One region of the Glutamicibacter mishrai genome, then DNA from elsewhere that is predicted to be linked to it. Evidence: predicted binding sites of a transcription regulator. Region 1 holds the regulator's gene; the other holds the start of a gene.

Evidence for each region. Region 1 encodes Rex, which represses fermentation and respiration genes when NADH is low (regulators of the CRP and FNR family bind a similar motif). Its sites were predicted from a motif close to CTTGTGAANNNNTTCACAAG; they were not measured.
Region 2: D3791_RS15890 (glyceraldehyde-3-phosphate dehydrogenase) is a predicted target of Rex. The motif match lies at 3,177-3,196, and genes of this name have one in related genera.

The regions. Positions count from the first base shown of each region.
Region 1 covers NZ_CP032549.1:753,263-760,466, forward strand. The annotation lists gene resB (cytochrome c biogenesis protein ResB) at 1-1,035, opposite strand, end outside; gene D3791_RS03620 (cytochrome c biogenesis CcdA family protein) at 1,035-1,790, opposite strand; gene D3791_RS03625 (TlpA family protein disulfide reductase) at 1,799-2,422, opposite strand; gene D3791_RS03630 (histidine phosphatase family protein) at 2,427-3,089, opposite strand; gene D3791_RS03635 (DUF3824 domain-containing protein) at 3,266-4,024, shown strand; gene D3791_RS03640 (redox-sensing transcriptional repressor Rex) at 4,120-4,755, opposite strand; gene D3791_RS03645 (glutaredoxin family protein) at 4,822-5,067, opposite strand; gene D3791_RS03650 (HAD family hydrolase) at 5,130-5,936, shown strand; gene D3791_RS03655 (30S ribosomal protein bS22) at 6,038-6,136, opposite strand; gene D3791_RS03660 (helix-turn-helix domain-containing protein) at 6,276-6,500, opposite strand; gene gdhA (NADP-specific glutamate dehydrogenase) at 6,755-7,204, opposite strand, start outside.
Region 2 covers NZ_CP032549.1:3,406,662-3,413,865, reverse strand. The annotation lists gene def (peptide deformylase) at 1-321, shown strand, start outside; gene D3791_RS15895 (winged helix DNA-binding domain-containing protein) at 334-1,380, opposite strand; gene D3791_RS15890 (glyceraldehyde-3-phosphate dehydrogenase) at 1,556-3,013, opposite strand; RNA gene rnpB (RNase P RNA component class A) at 3,212-3,566, opposite strand; gene D3791_RS15880 (YaaA family protein) at 3,723-4,502, shown strand; gene D3791_RS15875 (sialidase family protein) at 4,639-5,877, shown strand; gene D3791_RS15870 (COG1361 family protein) at 5,874-6,899, shown strand; gene D3791_RS15865 (VOC family protein) at 6,994-7,204, opposite strand, start outside.

The DNA.
Region 1 (7,204 bases):
AACGAACATCGAGGTGTAGACCGAGTCCTGCGGAACCGAAACTGCCGGGCCCGAGTAGGAGACGTTGCCCTTGCCATCGCGCACCGTGATGACCGGGGCGTAGCCGTTGCCGACCAGGTAGACATCGGCGCCGTTGATGCGCAGCGGGTGGTTGACTTTCAGTTCCTGCTTGACCGGATCCGACTGCGCGGTTTTACGAACCTGCACGTGGGCGGTGAAATCCAGTGGCTGGCCGAAGTGCGACTCGGATTCGCGATCGAAGACGATATCGAACTTGTCCAGCTTCACCGAGTAGCCCGGGAGCTTGTCGGCGTTAAAAGTGTTACCCGGGGTGAACGAGTCATACGCCACCAGCGAGTTGACGAAGGTCTCCCCCTCGACCAGCACGCGCTGTCCGGTGTAGCCGAACGCGCCGCCGATCGCGGCCGAGACCAGCACGCCGATCAGCGAAATATGGAAGACCAGGTTGCCGATCTCGCGGGTGTAGCCGCGTTCAGCTGAGACGGACCGGCCGCTGGCATCATCGCGGCGTTCCACGCGGTAACCGCGTTTTTTCAGGATCTTGTATGAGTCCTCGATGACCTGGTCATCATCCGGGGTATCCGATTCGCCTTCGAGGATTTCATGCGATGCATACTGCGGCAGGCGATCGAGTCGCGCCGGGGTGCGCGGTGGCGGGGTGCGCAGCGCCTGTGCGTGCTTCTTTACACGCGGGATGATGCAACCCACCAGGGAGACGAACAGCAAGATGTAGATGGCGGAGAACCAGACGGAGGAATACACCTCGAACATCTGGAAACGGTCAAGCCATGGGCCGGCAACAGGGTGCTGGTCCAGATACTGCACTACCGTCTCGGGGTTGGATGCCCGCTGCGGGAAAATGGAACCCGGAACTGCGGCTACGGCCAGCAGCAACAGCAAGAACAATGCTGTTGGCATGGACGTCAGCTGGGTCCAGATCCAGCGCATGAACCCTACGAATCCCAACGCCGGAGCGTCCTGGGAGCCTTTGAGTTTCCGTTGTTGTTTCGCCATTAAATTGGCAACCTCACTTCATTGGCAAACCAGTTTTGCAGTTCTGAAACCCACGTACCCCACAGGCCGGTCACCATGACCAGGCCAAGGGCGATGAGCATAGCGCCGCCAAAACGCATGATGAACAACTGATGCTTCCGGAAGAATGCCAGTGCCTGCATTCCCCGCTGCAATCCCAGGGCAATCAGGATGAAAGGCAATCCGAGTCCGAGGCAATAGAACACCGTCAGCAGGGTTCCCCGGGCCACATTCGCATCGGTACCGGTGGACATGATCAACACCGCGCTCAGCGTCGGGCCGATGCATGGCGCCCAGCCCAAGCCGAAGGTCAGCCCCAGCACCGGTGCGCCCCACAGGCCTGCAGGCGGCTTCTTGTGGATCTTGCGGTCGCGCTGCATCCAGGAGAATCCGCCCATGAAGACAACGCCCATGAACACCACGACGAGTCCCAGAACCTGGGTGACCCACGAACCGTTGAATCTCAGCCACGCCGTCGCCTGGCTGAAGAGCACTCCGGCGGCAATGAAGACGACAGAGAACCCCAAGACGAAGAGCAGGATCCCCAGGATCACCCGCCCACGGCGGTGTTCCTTCAAGTCCGCGCCGGTCAGCCCGGTGACGTAACCGAGGTATCCAGGGACGAGGGGAAGTACGCAGGGAGAAAGGAATGAAACCAATCCCGCCAACATGGCCACGGGCGCGGCAAGTACGAGCGACCCGTCCAGGACGATGTCAGCAAATGGATTAGAACTCACCGCAGGGATCACAACTTTTCGGTCAAAGCGGTATCGATCAGCGACTTCAGCGTGCCCGGATCGACGGCGCCGATAACGCGCGCGCGGACCCGTCCCTTGCGGTCGAGAACCAGCGTGGAAGGCACGGCCTGCAGCGGCACGTACTTGGTCATGGCCAGCTGGACGTCTCCGTCGGTGTCCTGGATGGATTCGTAGGGAAGATCGAAGGTGCGCTCGAAGGCCTTGGCCGCTTCGGCTTCATCACGGACGTTAATGCCGATGAATTCAACCTTCTCGCCGTAGTTGTCGGCGATCTTCTTCAGGTCCGGCGCTTCAATGCGGCACGGCGCGCAGGCGGCGTACCAGAAGTTCATGACCACTGGCTTGCCTTCCCACTGGCTGAAGTCGACATCGGTGCCGTGGTAGGTCTTCGACTTGAGTTCCACCGGATCGGTGCGCTGGGCGACATCGTATTCTTCGACGGCGCCATCGCCGGCGATGTAGTTTTTCCCGTCACCGCTGTTGGCTTGCGCCGTCAAGGAGTCTTCCTTGCCGCTGCAGGCAGCCAGCGGAACAATGGCGGCTGCCACCATCAGCGAGCGCAGCATCGTGCGTCGGCTCAGATTGCGGGGATTAGTCACAGGATCAGTCATTTCCTTAGGCTCCTGGAATATTCGCGGCACCGGCCAATAGCTCGGGGCTTGGTTCGGTGTAACGCACGGAGACCAATTCGTCGCCTTCGAAATCAAAGCTGGTCACGGATGCCAGAGTGCATTCGCGCTGGCGCGGGTCATGCCACAGCGGCTTCTTTTCCGCGGCACGCCGGGTGACCCAGATCGGCAGCTGGTGGCTCACGATAATAACCTCGGAGCCTTCGCCATGTTCTGCCACCGCGGCGCGACGGTGCTCGTCCATGGCTTCGCGCATGCGCTGCACCTGCTGCGCATATGGCTCGCCCCATGAGGGCTTGAGCGGGTTGACCAGCAGCGGCCAGTACTTTGGCTGGCGCAGTTGGTCTGCCACCTTCGACAGGCCCTGCAGCTTGTTGCCGGCCTCGATGACGCGATCGTCAGAGTGAATTGGCAAGTTGAGCAGGCGGCTAACGGGGGCGGCGGTTTGCTGCGCGCGGATCAACGGCGAAGCGACCAGGCGGACCACGTTGGCCCCGTCTGCTTGGCGTTGTGCGAAGTACTCGCCGGCGGCATCAGCCATCTTGAAACCGAGCTCCGAAAGCCCGAAGCCGGGGATCCGTCCGTAGAGGATACGGTCAGGGTTGAAAACTTCCCCGTGGCGCAACAAATGGACGGTCGTTAAAGGCATGCTTCTAGTGTCTCAAATATTCGGTGCGAAATAGACATATTGTGTCCACCATCAACTATTCACAGCGCATGCATGGGATTCCCATATGGAAAAACCATCCTTTCGGAGGGCTTACTCACAAAGCCATGCCACTACTCTTAGTTGTAAAGGCAATTCGACCCAAAGGATGATGAAGCATGAGCAACTACGATCCGAATCAACCGGGCCAACCCTACAACCCGGAATCCGGGGGTCAGAACCCGAATCCGAACCCGTACGGTGAAAACCCCTACGCACAGCAGCCCTCCCCCTACGGCCAAAATCCTTACGGGCAGTCCCCCATGGCGCCAGGCTTCAATGAGTACCCGAACCAGGGAGGCTACGCAGCCGTGCAGCCTCCGGCCGAACGCCCGAAGACATTGCAGATCGCGTTCTTGCTGATCCTGCTTTCGGGCATTGTCGGTGCGATTGCCAGCTGGATGATTTCCACCTCGAACATGTTCGGCAACATGGTGTCCTCGCAGTGGGCCATGGTCGAGCAGGAACTGCAGACCCAGATGCAGTCATCGCCTGAGATGGCCCAGGACCCGACCCTGCAGCAGATGATGAGCAGCCCAGAGGCATTCATCTCCCAGGCCAACACCATGATGACCAGCTTCGCCTTGGTCGGTGCCGTGATCTCGGTGATCTTGTACTTCTTGGTCGGCTTCTTCGTGGGCCGTGGCGTGGGTGCCATGCGTATCATCGCCACCATCCTGGCGGCGCTCTCGCTCTTGGGCTTGTTCTCCTCGGTGCCAATGATCAGCATGTTTGCCGACAGCCAGGCTGGCGCGTTGAACGCGGTGTACATCATCGGCATCCTGCTCGGTGTAGCAGGCGTGGTCTTCGCCTGGTTGCGTCCTTCCTCGGAATACATCGCCCAGCGTCGCATGGCTCGTCGCGCCGGCTACCGGTAAAGAAAGGTCCGAAAGGTCCTCAAGGCAAGAAAAAGCGTTGTTGTTTTCGTCAGTCACGACGAAGACAACAACGCTTTTTGCGTATCCGGGAGGATCTAGCCCTGCACTGCCAGGTACGCCAAAATCTGCAATTCGGTCGACAGGTCAACCCGGCGCAAATTCATGCCGGCCGGTACCTTCAACGGCTTGGGTGCGAATGAGAGCACCGAACGCACCGAGAGGTCCGCGAGTGAATCAACCAGGTCCTGGGCTGCGTCGCCAGGCACGGCGAGAACGGCAATATTGATCTCTTCACGGGCAACCACCGTGGCAAGATCGCTGATCGATTCCACGCGCAAGTCGCCGACAGATTCGCCGATCAGGTTCGGGTCCACATCCAAGATGGCTTTGACGTTGAATCCGCGCGAGGTGAATCCGGCGTAGCCGCTCAGGGCTCGGCCGAGGTTACCGGCGCCGACAATGGCGACTTTCCAGTCCTGGTTCAGACCCAGGGTCCGGCTGATGTGCTCGGCTAGTTCGCGAACCACGTAGCCGACACCGCGAGTTCCGTAGGACCCAAGCCAGGACAGGTCCTTGCGCAGAATCGAAGGGTTCACGCCCGCTTCCTTGGCCAGCACTCCGGAGCTGGTCCGTTCCAGCCCTTGGGCTTCCAAGGCGTTGAGCGCACGCAGGTATTGAGTGAGTCGAGCCAATGTGGCTTCGGGCAGGACACGAGCTTCAAGCTCAGACATCTTGATTCTCCTGCACTTTCCATTGGGCTATTCGAGCGCGACGCGTCGTCATTCTTGTGGCTTCGACTAGTTGCTGAGCAGTCTTTCGAGGCGTTGCGGGTCGATAGTCCAGAAATCTCGAACTTGTCCGTCGATGAACAGCACCGGCACTTCTTCGTGGTGCTTGGCCAGAAGTTCGGGATGCTCGTCGATATCTAGTTCGGAGAATTCCATGTTCAATCGGCTCGTTACCTCAGCAACTGTGGCTCGTGCTGCATGGCATAGATGGCAGTCTTTTCGAACCAACAGCTGAATCTGATGCAATGTACTCACCTGACTATAATCTCACGAGCCGTAACCGCGCTTGAACTTTACGATGAAATAAACTGGGTCAAATGCCTTCCACCGATAACACCAGCGCTCAGCCTTCAGCCCAGGCACCCGGAACAGTTGCCGCTTTCTTCGATGTGGACAACACCTTGGTTCGCGGGGCCTCGCTGTATTTGCTCGCGCGCAAGCTGCGTGAGCACCGCTTCTTCCGGTTCCGGGAAATCCTCTGGTTCGCGTTGAAGCAACTGCGTTTCGCTGCCCGCGGCGAGCACCTGGGCGATATCCATCAGATCCGCGACCGTGCGTTGATGATGGTGCGCGGCATCCCGGTGGCTGAGATCGAGCAAATCGGCAATGAAATCTATGACGAGTACATCGAGCCGAAGTTGTGGTCGGGCACGGTGGCCATTGCCCGCCAGCATTTGCGTGTCGGCCGCGAGGTGTGGCTGGTAACCGCCACTCCCCTGGAAGTGGCGAATGTCATTTCACATCGGCTCGAACTTTCGGGCGCTTTGGGCACTGTGGTGGAAAGCCGAGATGGTTTGTACACCGGTGCATTGGCCAGCCCGATCCTGCACGCAGCTGAAAAAGCTCAGGCTGTCAGGACCCTGGCGAAGGCACGCGGGATCTCGCTGTCGCGCTCCTGGGCGTACTCGGATTCGTATAACGATGTCCCGCTTCTGGAAGCTGTCGGCCATCCTGTCTGCATTAATCCGGATGCCCGTTTGCGCGCCTACGCCAAGCGTCGCGGCTGGCAGGTCTATGACTTCCGCACGGGCCAGCGGGCCGCCAAGTTCGGCTTGCGTGCTGCTGGCGTGCTCGGGGCACTATGGGCTGCAAGGCGCTCAATCCTGCGCCGTTCCGGCTCTTAGCGGGTCACCGGCAGGCTGCGGATAAAGCAATCGCCACCGTTTGCAGTTGAACTGCGAATCGGTGGCGATGATTGCCTAGCGGCAAAGTGCTCGAAGTAGATTTACTTCTTGTTGCGACGCTGGTGGCGAGTCTTACGAAGCAATTTGCGGTGCTTCTTCTTGGACATACGCTTGCGGCGCTTCTTGATAACAGAGCCCATAATGGTTCCTCACAAACTAATTAAATGCGCCAACCTAAAGTATCTGCTTGCACGCAAGCAAAAGGGCAAGGTTGACCGGACGTTAAACGTTCCTTAATAGATTACCCGCTTTTCGGCCATGCTCTGACCATCGCGCGGACTATCGGCCGTAAGAACCGGTACCGTGCTGCGGATCAATAGCCGCAGCGCTGAGGTAGGATTCCACAGCGTTCTCTGGAACGCGATAGGAGCGACCGAACTGAACGGCAGGCAGATCGCCTGCGTGAATCAGCCGATAAACCGTCATTTTGGAAACACGCATCATGTCAGCCACTTCGGCCACCGTCATGAAACGGGCTCCTGCAAAATTCTGTTTATCCGTCATGCGGGATATTCTCCTGACGCTGATCTCTATTTCGTCGCGTTACTAGCGAAGGTGAACTTACACGACTTTGGATCAACATCGGCGATCTGGTTCACGTTCGCTTTGTCCTAGTCTAATCGCACTTTAGTAACTTTTGCATCACGAAACACTTCAGGACTCTTCAGAATCAAAATTTTGTTGCCGAAACGAGACAATCCGCACGGCAAGCCCCAGATCAACTAGGGGTGCCGCGCGGATCGTTGCAACTAAATTTCTTAGATCACGCCCTGTGCAAGCATGGCATCAGCGACCTTCACGAAGCCTGCGATGTTCGCACCGGCGACGTAGTTGCCTGGAATGCCGTACTCGTCAGCCGTGGCGGCACAGCTATCGTGGATGCCCACCATGATCTCGCTCAAGCGGCGCTCGGTGTGCTCGAAGCTCCAGGAGTCGCGGCTGGCGTTCTGCTGCATCTCCAATGCGGAGGTGGCCACGCCACCGGCGTTGGCAGCCTTGCCCGGGCCGAACAGCACGCCGGCATCCTGGAAGATCGCAGTAGCCTCTGCAGTGGTCGGCATATTGGCGCCTTCGGCAACCGCGACGGTGCCAGCGGCCACCATCTTCTTGGCCGCTTCCTCGCCCAGTTCATTCTGGGTGGCGCAAGGCAAAGCCACGGTGCCGGCCACGTCCCACACGCTGCCGCCTGCAACGTACTTGACCTTGCT
Region 2 (7,204 bases), 920 kb from region 1:
GTTTCGCAGGCGCCTGCCGACGTTGACGAGGAATCGGAAGGCTGCTTGTCCGTCCCCGGGCTGAACTACCCTCTGAAGCGTGCCGAGTACGCGAAGGTGGAAGGTTTTGATGAGTTCGGCAACCCGATCTCCTTCGAAGCCCACGATTGGTTCGCTCGCGTCATGCAGCACGAATACGACCACCTGGATGGGTTCCTGTATGTCGATAAGCTGCAGCCGCGCTGGGATAAGCGCTGGAAGAAAGCCAAGAAGGCACTGGGCTGGGGCGTACCGGGCAATACCTGGCTGCCTGGCACCGATGAGGATCCTTTTGGGCACTAGCTTTCGAACTGCCTAGTTGGCATTCCTGAAGTCCATATACCGCTGATGTAGCGCCGCACCGAGTGAATCGGTCGGCGCTACATTTGCATCCCAGAGACTTGATGCCCTGCCGCATTCCAGCCAGAAGGCGTTGAACATGCCATTCTTGCCGGGGGTAATCCGGTTTTGCATGGAAGGATCAGCCACCAAGCTTCGATCGGCCCATGACAAGTAATACTCGTCAAAGGGGCCAAGCAGGCGTGTGGGAAGGTCGATCTTTGCTGATGACTCAGACACCTGGTGTGCGGCTGATCCTTGAACCACATACAGGTCTTCGCCGCGTTCATCTGTATCGACGCTGATGAGTTCTGGTTCAATGTCAGCGGCGGCCTTGCGGATGACGGTGAGGGTCTGGCCCGCATACCAGGCGGCGTCACGGAGCGTGGCTGGCCCATGCGAGCCGAGATAGCGCGAGAGCAATTCCTGGATTGGATTATCCGGAACGTGATGCTCGCTGATCCACTGTTCGACAAGCACAAAATCTTGGGCAGTCAGTTTTGCCGTCTGCGGTATCGGCCCCAGGCATATCAAGCCCTGCTGGACCAGGGCGAGCAACAGGTGCACGCCTCGTTGATTACGCGTGCCGATCCCCTGCTGCTCTAGCTGATCAAAGAGCTCGGGCCTGCTGCTCCTTCCAACCGCTGACAGGTGTGACTGGATAATCGCGGCGGACTTCTCAATTACTTCTGGATCAATCTGCAGTTCCCGATGCCTGGCAGCCATTGATCTCAAGGTTCGCTCCTTGGACGTCTGCACCAGCCATTGTGCGTCTTGCGGCAAGCAGATGTGCAGGGTTCCTCGCATGGTCCACGAGCGCACGAGCAAACCCTCGTTAAAGAGTTGATTAACCTGCTCCCGTGGCGGCATCGGATGCACGCGCTGGGCGAGCGTGTATCTCCCGGCAATGAAGTCCTGGGATTGGGTAGCCAGCAAGTGCCCCGCGGCTTCCTGCACGGTGCTAGCTGGCGCGGACAACAACTGGCTGGCCATTCGAGCCGAGAGCAATCTTTCGCGATCCACGTTTCCGCCTTCCGACACCGCCTGCTCTTCAGAGGGTAACAGCTTGGCCCGCACCTGTGCCTTCAGTTTTGCCGCGATTGCCCCGCAGCGTTGGCCGCGGCGCGGTTAACGACTTCGGGACCATGCACCAGCGCGGTTTGCGCGGGCATGGTCCCGAAGTTCAGGTGCTTAAGCCTTAGACGGTGACAGCCTCAGCCTTGACGGCTGGAACTGCTACCGGGTGGGTTCCGGCGATCGTTTCGATCACGCGGACAACCTGGCAGGAGTAGCCGAACTCATTGTCGTACCAGACGTAGACAACGGCGTTCTTGCCGGAAACGATGGTGGCCAGTCCGTCAACAATGCCGGCGCGGCGCGAGCCGACGAAGTCGGTGGAAACAACCTCTGGCGAATCGATGTAGTCGATCTGCTTGTGCAGGTTCGAGGTCAACGAGGTTTCGCGCAGGTAGGCGTTCAGTTCTTCCTTGGTGGTCTCGTTCTCAAGGTTGAGGTTCAAGATCGCCATGGAAACATCCGGGGTTGGTACGCGGATGGCATTGCCGGTTAGCTTGCCTTCGAACTCTGGCAAAGCCTTGGCGACCGCCTTGGCGGCACCGGTTTCGGTGATGACCATGTTCAAAGCCGCAGCGCGGCCGCGACGCTCTCCCTTGTGGAAGTTGTCGATGAGGTTCTGGTCGTTGGTGAACGAGTGAACGGTCTCGACGTGGCCGTGGCTGACGCCGAACTTGTCGTTCAGAGCCTTGAGCACCGGGGTGATCGCGTTGGTGGTGCATGAAGCGGCGGTCACGATCTTGTCTTCGGCGGTGATCCAGGAATCATTGATGCCGTGAACGATGTTCTTCAGGTCGCCCTTGCCCGGTGCGGTCAGCAGCACGCGGGCTACGCCCTTGGCCTGCAAGTGCTGGGAGAGGCCAGCTTCATCGCGCCAGCGGCCGGTGTTGTCAACGACGATAGCGTTGTCGATGCCGTGCTGGGTGTAATCAACGGTAGCTGGGTCGTTCGAGTAGATGACCTTGATCAAGGTGCCGTTGGCGAGGATGGTGTTGTTTTCCTCGTCGACAGTGATCGAGCCTTCGAAGCGGCCGTGCACGGAGTCGCGGCGCAACAGCGAAGCGCGCTTGACGATGTCATCATCCGAGCCCTTGCGAACCACGATGGCGCGCAGGCGCAAGCCGTAGCCGCCACGCTCGATGAGGATGCGGGCTAGCAGACGGCCAATGCGGCCGAAGCCGTAGAGGACGACGTCCTTTGGCTCTGCGTCGGTGGCACCGGCCTGGCCGACTTTTTCGCCGAGTTCGTTGCTGAGGAATGCGTTCAGGTCAACCGAGCCGGAATCCTTGAACTTCTTGTTCAAACGGCCGAGGTCAACGGACACCGATCCAACATTGAGCGCCTCGATCTCGTCGAGAATTGCTTTGGTCGCCTTCAGGCTTAGCTCTTCGCCATCAATGCGGCGCACTACGCGGTGCGCCTTGATGATGTCGATGGCGGACTGGTTGATCAGCTTGCGGCCATATACGGAGGGCACCACGTTGTTCTTGCGGTACAAGCGTCCGATCAGTGGAATCATGGCCTCGGCGAGCTCTTCGCGCCCGCTCCATTCTTGCTGGGCAACGACAGACTGCTGGGTCACAGAAAATCCTTCCAATTCAGCCGACTCGCAGATCCATAAAGTCGGTTGGCACCGTGGGAAGCACCATTGCTTTTGCGGTGGTACGAGGTCTACAGGATCATCCTCGTAAGTACTAAGTACGCTTTCCATTCTAAACGGCGCAGAAAAATTCAGAGCACGAAGAACTGTGAAACATCTCACCTGAGCGGTGGAAGGAAATGAATGGGATGGCCGATACGCCGGGTTTTGTCGCGCCGAAGCGGGACGGTCATCTATCTACGACTGTCGTTGCCGGCAGCCTCTAGCGGTCCACCCGACTGCATGGGGCGAACAGCCCTCATAACGCAGTCTGTCTGACCTTGCTCCGAGTGGGGTTTACCTAGCCATCCCGGTCACCCGTGATGCTGGTGGTCTCTTACACCACCGTTTCACCCTTACCAGGAAGCCTGGCGGTCTATTTTCTGTGGCACTAGCCTGCGGGTTACCCCGAGTGGGCGTTACCCACCACCCTGTTCTGTGGAGCCCGGACGTTCCTCGGGGCAATTACTTGCCACGCGACCGTCTGGCCATCCCATTCGTTAACCATTCTAGCCCCGCCAGTTTGCCTCACCCGACATGCACTGCGAGCCCTTCGCCACAGATTCACTCGATTCATTCTTGGCCAAATGGGCACGTCATGCGAGATTTCATCAACAACGCTTGATCGCCGACCTCGGATAAGCTGGAAGACGTGCTTATTTTGTTGCCGCCTTCCGAAGGCAAAACCGCTCACGCCGAAGGCTCCCCCTTCGACCTTGCCGACCTGTCGTTTTCGCAACTTACCGGCGAACGCCACCAGGTGATCGAAGCATTAACCGAAGTTTCCGGTCGCAAGGACGCCATGGACCTGCTGGGCGTTGGCGCTTCACTAGCCAACGAAGTGGCACGGAATATCAATCTGCACACCGAGCCAGCCGCAAAGGCCCACGACATCTACTCGGGAGTCCTCTTTGAAGCATTGGGGTATTCCTCGCTGTCGCCTAAGGAACAACAACGAGCCGATGAAAGCATTGTGGTGATTTCCGCACTGTGGGGAGCGGTGCGCTTCGGCGATCGCATTCCCCCATACCGCTTGTCGATGTCGGTGAAATTGGAACCCCTGGGCAAGCTCGCCTCGTGGTGGAAAAAACGGCTTACCCCCGTTCTTGATGAAGCGGCATCCGACCAGTTGATCGTTGACGCGCGATCAAGCACATATGCCGCCGCCTACAAGCCAAGCAATGGCAACAGTGTTGCCGTCAACGTCTTCCAGTTGCGCAATGGTGTTCCAAAAGTCGTCTCGCATTTCGCCAAGCACACCCGCGGAGAAGTGGCTCGCTTCCTCGTGCAGCAAGACATAGAACCAGCGACCCCGGATGAGTTGCTTCAACTTATTCAGACCAAGTGGGAAGCAAGTCTCATTGAAGACAAAAAAGGCCGAGCCTTAAATATCCTGCTGCCCGCAGACCATCAGTTCACGACGGCGAAATAGCTCGACTGCTCCGCATTAGTATCCGGAGCCGGCGAAAAAGAAGAAACCACCTCTTCCGATAGTGATCCAATTCACGCAGGCTTCACGTATACGTCCTTCCACTTTCCAGGAACTCAACCCTGCAAGGAACCAGCCCATGCGAAGTCGTTCTCGGCACGAGCACAAACGAATCCTGGCCACACCACTAGCACTGAGCCTGGCAATACCAGCCATCAGCGCAACAAGCGCCATGGCCACCACCCTCGAAGAAGCCGATCCCGCCACGCCTCCCGGTACATTCCGTGAAATCAATCTCGGCACCGACCGCACCACTCAAAACTTCTTCTACCGGATACCCGCCTTGGCGCATCTGGGCAACGGCGTGGTCCGGGCTGCCTGGGATGGCCGCCCCGGCAGCGCGGGTGATGCCCCAAATCCCAACAGCATCGTCCAGCGAAAGAGCAACGACAACGGAGTCACATGGGGCCCTGTCACCACCGTCGCCGCCGGCTTTACCGGAACCGCGGACCAAGGAAAATACGGCTACTCCGACCCCAGCTATGTTGTTGATGACGAAAGCGGAAAGACCTTTGCTTTCTTCGTTTATTCAAAAGACCAGGGCTTCGGCGGCAGCACGTGGGGCAAAGATGACACCAACCGGCAGGTGCTCAGCGCAGCTGTGGTCGAGTCCTCCGACGATGGAGCGACTTGGAGCAAGCCCCGCCTGATCACCGACGTCGTCAAACCCGGCGACAGCGCAGTGCCAGGCGCTGTGCGATCAACTTTCGCCACATCCGGCCAGGGAATCCAGATCACCCGAGGCCAGTACGCCGGGCGCCTCGTTCAGCAATACGCCGGCGACGTCATGCAATCCGATGGCTCCCGCGTTATCCAGGCATTTTCGGTGTATTCGGATGATCACGGCGCAACATGGCAGCGCGGTGAATTCACTGGATCAGCCATGGACGAGAACAAAGTAGTCGAACTCTCAGACGGACGACTCCTGCTCAACTCCCGCGACAACGCGGGCGGAGGCTACCGAAAGGTTGCGATTTCCAGCGATGGCGGGCACAGCTACTCTGCTGTTACCCAAGACAAGAACTTGCCTGACCCGACGAATAATGCCCACATCACGCAAATGTTCCCGGAAGCAGCCGCCAACAGCGCCCGGGCTAGAAAATTGCTGTACACCGGCGCAAATTCACAAACCTCCAGAGCAAACGTTTCAGCTCGCGTATCGTGCGACGATGGCAAGACCTGGCCTGGACTGCGGACCATCCGTCGCGGGTTCTCAGCATATTCGGTAGCCGACACCCTCGACAATGGAAAATTCGGCGTGTTCTACGAGGGCAATTACACGGACTCCATGCAGCTTGCCACCTTTGATGAATCTTGATTGAACTACGTCTGTGCACCGATGGAAGCATCAAGTTTCACGGCGGATCCGGCAACAACAATCGAACTGCCGGTCACCATTACCAATCAAGAAGCAAAGCCATTTCCGGCAGCGTCTCGGTGGGAACCTCGACCTTATTTAGCGCCGCACCACAGCAAGTTGGCAACCTCGCCGCCGGCGCCAGCACCACAATCAAGGTCCCCCTGACGATATCTTCCACCGCCTATGGCAAACAGACGCTGCAGCTGCAGTTCACTAGCAGCAACGGGAAAACGTCCCAAGCCACTGTCTCCGCCCAAATCTCCGGCAAGGAAACTACCGGCATTACCGTCAGCGGACAACGAACGAACACAAGCCGCGACTTGGCCACAAACCCCTATGCCGTCGGGGAGAAGGTCCCGTACAGTTTCCGCGTCACCAGCATCGGCAACATCGCCCAGTGGATTGTTCCCACGGAAGGGAACTTCGCGCCCTTTGCTGCCAATCCCGTGGGCGAGCCGAGCCCGACCGGAAATTGCCGATACTCGAACCTGCCCGCTGGCTCGGCCTACACCTGTGCAACCCCTCGCCATGAAGTCACCAGCCAAGATCTGGCCAACGGCTACTTCATCCCGCAGACGCATTGGACCATAGGACGGATTGGCAATAACACTGTCGTGAATCAGTACACGATTACCGGCGAAGAAGTTGACCTCGTAGATCGCCAGCCCAGTTTCACTGCTGAAGCAACCTCGCCGGCCAAGGTGGCAACAGCGGCAAACCCTTCGGAGCGGGCCGGTGACTGGATGAGCTACGAAGTAACGGTCACTAACACCGGAAACGTGAGACTCAGTGATATAGAAGGACCGGGGTTCGAATTCGATGCACTTGAACCAGGCGAATCCCGGAGCAAAACCGTTCGACGGTTGAAAACAAGCCTCGATGCTTCGGAAGTAAAGGTTCAAAGTCTCGGCAAGCTGGCGTCAGCGCGAAACGGCGAGAATTCGATTCAGTCAGAGGTGAAGGCGGCGCCTTCCCGTTGACCAGGACAGTAACCGCAGAACCGCGCGAATAAGAGAATGACCACAGACAAGAGATGAACAGCATTAGCCCTCGTGTCCCGCCTGTGGTCATTTTCTAGATTTTTGCAGGTCGCGATGCGACGAGCTCCACTTCAAAGCCCGATTGATCTTCCAAATAGGCGGCGTAGTGGTCGGGCCCGCCGGCGTGCGGATGCTTATCCGCGAACATCAAATTGAATCCATGTTTCAGTGCCTCGGCAGCTACTTCGTCAACGTCTTGAGAGCTTGGCAGGCTAAAGGCCAAATGATTCAACCCTGGTGCACGC